3 regions of the Amphibacillus indicireducens genome follow, and region 2 is predicted to be linked to each of the others. Evidence: predicted binding sites of a transcription regulator. Region 2 holds the regulator's gene; each other region holds the start of a gene.
The links. The regulator CtsR, encoded in region 2, represses protease genes until heat stress. The targets are predictions, from matches to a motif close to ATGGTCAATAAAGGTCAAACA.
Positions count from the first base shown of each region.

Region 1: ABD814_RS07530 (ATP-dependent Clp protease ATP-binding subunit) is a predicted target of CtsR. The motif match lies at 1,736-1,756, and genes of this name have one in related genera.
Region 3: clpP (ATP-dependent Clp endopeptidase proteolytic subunit ClpP) is a predicted target of CtsR. The motif match lies at 1,504-1,524, and genes of this name have one in related genera.

Region 1 is NZ_BAABDL010000078.1:10,946-14,219, forward strand. It holds gene ABD814_RS07520 (Ppx/GppA phosphatase family protein) at 1-205, opposite strand, end outside; gene ABD814_RS07525 (hypothetical protein) at 281-1,597, opposite strand; gene ABD814_RS07530 (ATP-dependent Clp protease ATP-binding subunit) at 1,777-3,274, shown strand, end outside.
Region 2 is NZ_BAABDL010000050.1:648-3,921, reverse strand. It holds gene mcsB (protein-arginine kinase McsB) at 1-947, opposite strand, end outside; gene mcsA (protein-arginine kinase activator protein McsA) at 947-1,495, opposite strand; gene ABD814_RS04515 (CtsR family transcriptional regulator) at 1,524-1,985, opposite strand; gene ABD814_RS04510 (MgtC/SapB family protein) at 2,065-2,721, opposite strand; gene ABD814_RS04505 (DegV family protein) at 2,866-3,274, opposite strand, start outside.
Region 3 is NZ_BAABDL010000117.1:26,053-29,326, reverse strand. It holds gene ABD814_RS10565 (sugar-binding transcriptional regulator) at 1-469, opposite strand, end outside; gene ABD814_RS10560 (hypothetical protein) at 886-1,053, opposite strand; tRNA gene ABD814_RS10555 (tRNA-Arg) at 1,263-1,335, opposite strand; gene clpP (ATP-dependent Clp endopeptidase proteolytic subunit ClpP) at 1,580-2,161, shown strand; gene ABD814_RS10545 (YlbF/YmcA family competence regulator) at 2,214-2,561, opposite strand; gene ABD814_RS10540 (helix-turn-helix domain-containing protein) at 2,984-3,274, shown strand, end outside.

The DNA of each region.
Region 1 (3,274 bases), on a different contig from region 2:
AGTTTGTTAGTGTGCTTAGTAAAACATTGATACCTTCTTGTGAGAGGTTTTGTTGCTTGTCTAAATAATTTGATAGTCGGGAGACTGCTTTAACATTTTCGACTTCATATAAGCGTCCGGATTTTTCTTTTGCATAAATGACGAGTCGCATAGAGTTTGAGCCAATATCGATTAGTGCTGAATAGTCTTGGTTAGATTTAATCATTTTGCGTCACCTGCTTTTGTCTATTAAAGTAGCTATACCACTCTTTAGTTAGTTTTAATCTTAAAAAGAATGAATTTAGTTTGAGTATTTCATTTGGTGGATGCGTTGTTCTTGGTATGCATCGGCTTCTTCGTCTTGGCCAGTTTTTTTCAATAAATCGATTAATTTTTTAAACAGTGTTTCATTAGTTGGGTGTAATTCAATTTCCCACTTCAGACAGTCGATTGCACCAGCGAGGTAATTAAATTTCTGATAAATATCAGCAAGCTTTTCTTGTTGATCTGGGTTTTCTTCGAGTTGTTTAATCATTTGTAATTGTTTAGTAAATGAGAATCGATCATTAAATTTGGCTAACCAATTAAGAATATGATCGATTGAATGGTCTATGAATGCTGATTCAATGATCATTCGAGTGGCTTTTTCTTTTTCTTCGAGTGCGAATGGATCGATCCGTTTGATAAAATTCAATTGGTATTGATTAAAAATGAATAAGTGAGTTGCTTGATCAACCTGAGCCAAATGTTTGATAAATGGCTGAGCCTGAACGTGGTGAGGAAATTTTTCAGCTAAAACCGTTTTGAGATAATTTTTTGAGTCTGCATTTTTAAGTAAAGTATCTGAAAAAGCTTTGCTGTCAATTAAATTTGGTTGTTGACGCAAAAGTTGAAGCATTGTTTTGGTACGAATTTCAGCCGGGAATGGCATTAATGTTGGTAAAAAAAGTTGCCAATAGTGTTCGGAAAAGCCATTTAACAGTTGAGTTGTTGCTAAGATGCCTCGTTCGAGTTCGCGATTATTTGATAAAAAAATGGATTCCAGTGTGTCAATGTCTAAGGGGGTGTAAGCAAAGACCTCTTTTTGTTCGAGTTGATAACCTTGGAATGTTAGTGTTGCTAATATGTCATGTGCAAATTGATTGTCAGGTTGATAGTTCTTTAATGTTGAGATGGCTTGAAAGGCGAGTTGAAGCTGACCGTCTCGTCGGTGTTGACGGAAACATTCAATAAATAGCTTGCTGATTTTTTCTTGGCTGATGGCATGGTCAAAGTAAGCGAGTATGATGATTTGTTCGAGTTGTTTCATATTTTGTGACATGGTTTGAATCATTTTTTTCAGTGGTAGACAGGAAAATATTCGATCATGAATGAGTGAATCGATCGCATGGTGAGGTGAGGTGACAATTAGACCGTGTTTAATCGCTGTTGCAATGAACGAGTTTGGATTCAAATCAACTATTTTAAGTGTGTTGATGTAACGTTCTTTGTGAAAAATTAAATAATAGGCTTGTCCAGAACGACCATAGGCCTCGATTAATTGACAATTTTGAAACTGGATTAATCGTTTGACTGTTAAAGTGGCTTGTTTCTGTTGGATTTGGATTTTACATTTCATCTAAATCGCCTCCTATTGTTATGTCTATCATACCACAGGATCAAAGGAGTCGTCCTTAAAAAATTATTAAGATTTTTTAAAAAAAATAGAGCAAAATACTTGAAAGTCAAAGAAGGTCAAAGTATAATAAAATTATCAAAGGTCAAAAATGGTCAAAACAACAAAGGAGGAAAATACAGATGAAATGTCAAAAGTGTCAAACAGAGCCTGCAACAGTTAACTTAACCCTTCGTATGAATCAACACATGGAACATTTCCATGTCTGTCAATCTTGCTTCAATGAAATAAAACAAGACTCAATCAACCCTTCGAACTTCTTTGGCAATAACGGTGATTTCAGCTTCAATGAATTTTCATCTGGCGCAAAACCGAGACAAGGTCAACGGGTTCAAACAAAGTCGGGTAGAGGTGGCGGTGGTCTATTAGATCAGTTAGGCCGAAATGTAACAGATGCCGCCAAAAATGGTTTGATTGATCCGGTTATTGGTCGTAATCTTGAGGTTAAACAAGTGATTGAAACGCTGAACCGACGCAATAAAAACAACCCTGTTTTAATTGGTGAGCCAGGTGTCGGGAAAACAGCAATTGCAGAAGGCTTGGCATTAAAAATTGTTGAAGGACAAGTTCCGAACAAGTTAAAAAATAAACAATTGTACTTGTTAGATGTTGCTTCTTTGGTTGCGAATACTGGGATTCGTGGTCAGTTTGAGGAGCGAATGAATCAATTAATTCAAGAATTAAAAGACCGAAAAGATGTGATTTTATTTGTTGATGAAATTCACCTCTTAGTTGGTGCTGGGACTGCCGAAGGTTCACAAATGGATGCGGGGAATATTTTGAAACCTGCTCTTGCCCGTGGTGAATTACAATTAATTGGTGCAACAACATTGAAGGAATATCGTCAAATTGAAAAAGATGCTGCACTTGAGCGTCGCTTGCAACCGATCATTGTTAATGAGCCGACAACGGATGAAGCGGTTCAAATCTTACAAGGGATTAAGGATCGCTACGAAAAATTTCACAATGTTAGCTATAGTGATGAAGTGATTGAGCAAGCAGTTCGATTATCAAAGCGCTATATTCAAGATCGTTTCTTACCAGATAAAGCGATTGATTTGATCGACCAAGCTGGTGCGAGGTTAAATCTTTTACATGCTGAATCAGATAAATCAGTCATTGAAACACGCCTAGATGAAATTGCTGTTAAAAAAGCTGAGGCTGCTGAGGTTGAAGACTATGAGACAGCTGCTCATTTACGTCATGAGGAGCTAAAGCTTGAAAATCAGCTGAAAGAGGTTGAGGATACGCCTTCGTCAGAAGTAACGATTCAAGATATTCAGCAAATCATTGAAGAAAAAACGGGTATTCCTGTTCAGAAAATGCAAGCTGATGAGCAATCTAAAATGCGTGATTTAGCTGAACAATTAGCGACTAAGGTGATTGGGCAAGATCATGCTGTCGATAAAGTTGCTAAAGCAATTCGTCGAAGCCGAGCTGGTTTAAAAGTAGCTGCTCGTCCAATCGGGTCATTTTTATTTGTCGGACCAACAGGTGTTGGAAAAACTGAATTAGCAAAAGTTTTAGCAGAGGAGTTATTTGGCACAAGGGACTCACTAATTCGTCTAGATATGAGTGAGTATATGGAAAGACATTCTGTATCGAAAATTATTGGCTCGC
Region 2 (3,274 bases):
AATTCATTGATAGCTGTCGTTGATAAATCTTGAATATAACCAAGGTCTATCGCTAGCCGTAAATCTGATAAACATTTGGCAGCTTCTTGCGATTCAATCACCCGACTATATTTTAACGTACCGTATGATCTAAAAATCCGATCCTCCAACCGAATACCTGACTGTTCAATGAGTGATTGTCTTGCTTTACGCTCATAATTAATCAATTGTTTAACAACACTATGGAGGTCGTGAATGATATCTTGCTCTGATCGACCTAAAGTGACTTGATTAGAAATTTGATAAACATTTCCGTGGGCTTTACTACCCTCACCATAAATCCCTCTTACAACTAAACCGAGTTGATGAATTGCTGGAAGCATCTTTCTCACTTTACCCGTTAATGTCAGTGCAGGTAAATGCATCATAACCGAAGCTCGAAGTCCCGTACCTACATTTGTTGGACAACTTGTTAAATATCCCCGCTCTTGATCAAATGCATAATCAATTTTTGCTTCTAACCAATCATCAATTTTAAATGCCTCTGTCAGACCACGTTCAAGTTGTAAACCCGGGAGATAAAGTTGTAATCGAATATGATCCTCTTCATTAACCATAATTGATACTTGCTCATTTTTTGAGAGTAAGACACCACTTACTTTATCCCTCTCGGCTAATAATGGGCTAATTAGATGTTTTTCCACTAAAATTTGCTTTTCTAGTTGCTGTAAACTTGCCATATCAAAATATTCTAAGTTTTTATATTCTAAAAAAGACTGATGATTAAAATGTTCTTTTAACCAATTGGAAACGATCTGAAGCTTAGTATCATCTGCCTTTAATGGGAAAGGCACATCTGTAAAATTTCTTGCTAAGCGAATTCGTGTGCTTAATACGATGTCATGGTCTGGACCTTGCTCTTGCATCCAAGGACTTATCGCCTGATCAATAAAAGACTGTAATGACATTAAAGCTCATCTCCTTTTTTGGCAGAAGATTTCCCTTCTTGTTCTAAATCTTTAATTTTATCACGTAGTTCTGCGGCCTCTTCAAATTTCTCCTCTTTAACAAGCTCTTGTAGTTGATCACGATAATTTTGAATTAATCGCTGATGCTGCAAGTGAACATGTTGTCGCTTAGGTATTCTCCCAGTATGACCCGTATTTCCACTATGAACCCTTCTAAAAATAGGATTTAAAAATGATGAAAATGTTTGATAACACTTTGAACAACCGAATTTACCAATTTTATTAAACTGTTGATAAGTCATTTGGCATTGCGGACATGTCAATTGATGTTCCGCACGGTGATCTGGTTCTGCTTTTGTAGTTGGATTCGCTTGAACATTGAAGAATCCACTAAGTAAATCGTGAATCGTATATGACTCTTCATCTGCATCTAGATACCCTTTTTCTATAGCACACTGTTGGCAGAGATGAATTTCTGTTTTTTGACCATTAAGATAATTAGTTAAATGAACGGATACTTCTCGTTGTTGACAAACTTCACATTTCAAATGATAACCCTCCTTACGAGTGTAAAATTTAGTTATGTTTTAATGCTCTCAACATCGCAACTAAAACTCGGGAACGTAACTCATCACGAACTGGCAACTTAAATGCCAAAACTTCTCGATCGATTGCATTTATCATTAGCTTGGCTTCTCTAATTGAAATATACTCTTGTTCATACAATCTTTCAATTACAGCAACAGCCACACGTTGATCTACACTTGGTCTAACCAAATCAATCAATTCATCAATTAAGTTATTCTTACTATTCACCGCCATACGTTGAATCCGAATATAGCCACCACCACCACGCTTACTCTCAACATGATAACCCTTTTCCGGTGTGAACCTAGTGTTGATGACATAATTAATTTGAGAAGGAACACATGCAAATTGATCAGCAATCTCACTTCGTTTGATTTCAACAGTTTTATGTTTATTTCGTTCAATAATTTGTTTCAAATGCGCCTCTATTACATCTGAAATATTACGCATCTTATTTCTCCTCCTGCTTGACTTTGACTATATTTGACCATAGTTATATTTTATACTGCTTCTAGTTCAGATGCAAATATTATACTGTTTTTGTATCTCGAACTTGTTTAACGTGTTCAATAGCTAATAAATCATGGTAGAGCTGATCAATAACTGTTGTTTTACCAGGCAATAAATCCAGCGTAATCACAGTATCTTCTTGATTAGTTTTTTCAAAATTTATATTGCTTACTTCAACATTATGATCATTAAATTGCGAAAAAATACGATCGATGACTTTAATATTTGTAACCGTTATTAGTAAATAATTTCGATTGTCTTTTTTATTAATCAATTTTTCAACATTGTTAAGAAAAAACAAACTAAAAATAATAATTACTGTTGTTAATATTGCAATTTCAATCATGCCTACTCCAACGACTAAGCCTAAACCAGCAACAGCCCAAATTGATGCAGCGGTCGTTAATCCTTTTACATTGACACCAGTGACAATAATCGTTCCTGCACCTAAAAAACCAATCCCACTAATTACGTATGATGGGATTCTCGCAGGATCAAATCTAATGAACTCTGGAAATGAATCGCTATATTCTTCAAAACCGTACAATGACAAAAGCATCATTAGACATGAACTTACCCCTACAAGGATGTGTGTTCTAAAGCCAGCTGAATGCTTATTGATTTCTCTTTCAAATCCAATTAAACCGGATAATACTATTACTAACAAGAGTCTCATGCTCATAATAAAAAAGTCAGAGTTAAAAATTTCATTCATGTTGCTCACATTTCCTTTATAATTAAATTTTAGCACCGATTTTTACTATACAATTGAAAGAAAAATAAATAGACTCCAGTACGGAAATCTATTTATTATTACAGCTTAAATCTTCAACCAAGATATTGCCATTGTACCATGTCCTGTATGGATTCCAGCCACAGGCACTAATGGTTCTACTCTAATTTTTAAATTTTCATATAAATGTTTCAGTTCATCTTTCCATTGTTCAGCTAATTCTTTAGCTCCAGCATGCATTATTCCAATTTCATCTACTCGACCACTTCGGTAGACTTCTTCAATCTTTTGAAACAAATGTTTCACTGCTTTTTTCTGACTTCTTATTTTCTCTTCAACAATCACTTTACCATTATCAAATTGGAGGATTAAATTAATTTTTAATAAATTTGCAAAAACTGCTTGAGTTGTGCTCACACGACCACTACGCTTCAACTGTTCCAAACTTCTCGGTAATAAATACATTTCAGTTTGATCTGGATACGTTTTTAGGACA
Region 3 (3,274 bases), on a different contig from region 2:
CAACAGCCGCCATTGATGTACCACCTGTTACTGCAATTGTATCATTTGGTTTAAGTCTCGTCTGTAAAAATTCATACGCACGTCGACCTAAATCAAATTTAACCCACTCTTCCTGATCGCTATCTCCTGGTGCAATAATGACATGATCGAGATTTAATATTTGCTTTACCTTCTCTTCTAATACATCGAAACGATGCATTCTTTCAAGATAAGGTCTTAAAGCTGTCATAATCTCGTTGCCATGGTTTGTTAGCGTAACACCTTTTGGGCTCACACTGAGCAAACCTTGTTGAGTTAAAAAATCTAACTCGGTTCGGACAACCCGCTCTTTCATATTAATCTGATCAGCCAAACTGCGTCTGCCAATCGGTTGAAGCAAGTGGATTGTATGTAAGATGCGATATCTTTTTTGCATGGTTTCTAACAAGTCGGGGCATACTATCATTTGTAAATCAATTAATGAATGCATATAGTAACTCCCTCCCCTGTTTAACCTTTCGGGATGTTTTTTGACCCGGGACGGTTTTTTTTGACCCGCTCATAACAAAAAAATATCTCAACAACCAAAGTATAGCAGACCGCCTAAAATTACTCAAGATATTTGATGTAAATTTTTCTTTACAAATGAACTTTCTTGTTAGATTGCTGTTCATTATTGAGATAAGAGTTATTGGATGTTTCTTTCTTAAGCTTATCTAAATCAACTTTCAAGTCGAATAAGTAAGCAAAATACATAATTAAGCCAATAAAAGTATCTCACATCAAACACCTCAATATGATTCATTGCGACATGTTCATTATACCGAATCATAAGCAAAATGTGAATGATTATTCACCTATCAATAATTCATTAACCCCTGACAAATATGTCAGGGGTCAGTTAATTTAGATTTCGTTGTCTGGAATATCCTCATCTAAATGCTCTGTTGAAATCGGTTCTTCTGAAAACTCTTCGGCAAAACGGTGCTTACCATAGCGTTGTAGTTCTTCTGCTTTACGTCGTTCTAGCCGTTTAATTTTATTGCTCGTTCTAATGTCTTTATCGTTTTTCATGATCTGATCTCACCCCCTACAGAAAATAGTTTGGCTCGATCAGAGAAATCTATGTGTTATTTTTAGCGAGTATGATTTGGCTAGCTTTTTACTATTTAATGAAGGAACACGAATCAGGTTATTTTGACATGAGCGACTAGGAAAAAATAAAAAAAGCTTAAATGAGTGGTCATCCACTATTTAAGCAAGAAATTTTTTTGTAAAAAAGACACGCTCGGAGGGATTCGAACCCCCGACACTCGGTCCCGGAAACCGATGCTCTATCCCCTGAGCTACGAGCGCACGAATTAAAAGTGACAAGCATTATTATAGCGGATATTGTTCCTTATTTCAATTGATATTTTTTTGATTGTATTTTTTTCTAAAGTTGTCTTGCTTCTGTTATAATAGAGCTAGGTTTAATTTCCCAACTGTTAGGGAAAAATAAAGCTAGTATAAGAAAGATTAAATAATTTGACCTTTATTGACCAATTAGTTAATATAAAGGTAGAACTATTTTATCAAGTGGATATAAGGAGGAACAAGAATGAATTTAATTCCAACAGTTATTGAACAAACAAACCGTGGAGAACGTGCATATGATATTTATTCTCGTCTGTTAAAGGATCGAATTATTATGTTAGGGAGTGCAATTGATGATAACGTCGCAAACAGTATCGTCGCACAATTGCTTTTCTTAGAAGCAGAGAGCCCAGATAAAGATATTTCAATCTATATCAACTCACCTGGTGGATCGATCACAGCAGGAATGGCGATTTTTGACACAATGCAATTTATTAAGCCTGACGTGTCAACAATTTGTGTCGGTATGGCTGCATCGATGGGCGCATTTTTACTTGCTGCAGGTGCACCTGGAAAGCGTTATGCGCTTCCAAATAGTGAAGTCATGATTCACCAACCATTAGGTGGAACACAAGGTCAAGCAACTGATATTCAGATTCACGCAAAACGAATTATTGAAATGCGTGATAAGATCAACCAAATTTTATCTGACCGTACTGGGCAGCCAATCGAAGTTATCGATCGTGATACTGATCGTGATAACTTTATGTCTGCAGACGCTGCATTGAAATATGGTTTAATTGATAAAATTATGGAAAAGAAATAAGTAATAAAACATAACACCCGCTCAATTTTTCTGAGTGGGTGTTATGTTTTTCTTAAGCTTGTTCACTATAAAGTTCTTCTAAAGGCTTAGTAATTGTACGACTTACTTCGTTAATTAAGTCATTTACACGTTGTTCTTCAGCCATTAATGCTGAGATTTGCTCGTGCTGCTGAACTGTTTCAACTACTTTACGTGCTTGATCAACTTCTTCTTCCGTGATCTCTAGACCTTGCATTTGCTTTTGTTGTAGCTCAATTTGAACATTTCGGAAATTATCAAACATTTTTTTAGCGATCTCATCATTCATAACCGCTTCATAAGCTGATTTTAATCCTTGGAATTCTTCACTTTCTCTTAGCGCTTGCTCTAGTGCAGTTGCACTTTCTTGAATTGCTGACATAATCTTAAATCCTCCTAAATAATTGAGTTCTACTTACCTCGTTCATTTTCCACTGTTCAACTATAACAAACTTAAAACAAGAAACCAACTGATAACGATTATTCTTCGAAGATTTTCATTTAACACTCTAACATACGACACCAACTATTATTTTTGTTATAATTAATTCAATTCTATAACATCTGCTTTCATTTAAAATTACGAACACTTACTAAATGATCTCTAGCTAATGTACAGATGAGGGGATTCCAACAAGTGATCGTAACGACGGGTGGCGACGTCTAACTGACATACATCCTGTAGCACCGAAAGCGTCACCTAGAGTGAAAATCACTTGCCTAGCACAAACTTAAGTATTCATGTTTTATATGCGTATATACACGATTTACAAGCGAAAAAACAATAATAAACGAGGCCATTTTATGATTGAAAAATTAAAAAATATTTACACAAGTCTAATTGTCAAACAACCGAATCAAATTGAACGAGCAGCCGATTATCAATGGTTTATTACACCTGCCAATGAAATCATTGGCATTGAAAAACAAGAACTCGATAAGAAAGACCAGTCCCTATTACGACTGTTCTTAACACCATATCAGGGTGCACACCCACCTGTCACAACACGTGAAGAGAAATGGTATCAGCTTATTAACGAACAAGAAGAACCTAATTTCAAACAACAACCTAGTTTGTATCGCTTTATATTATTT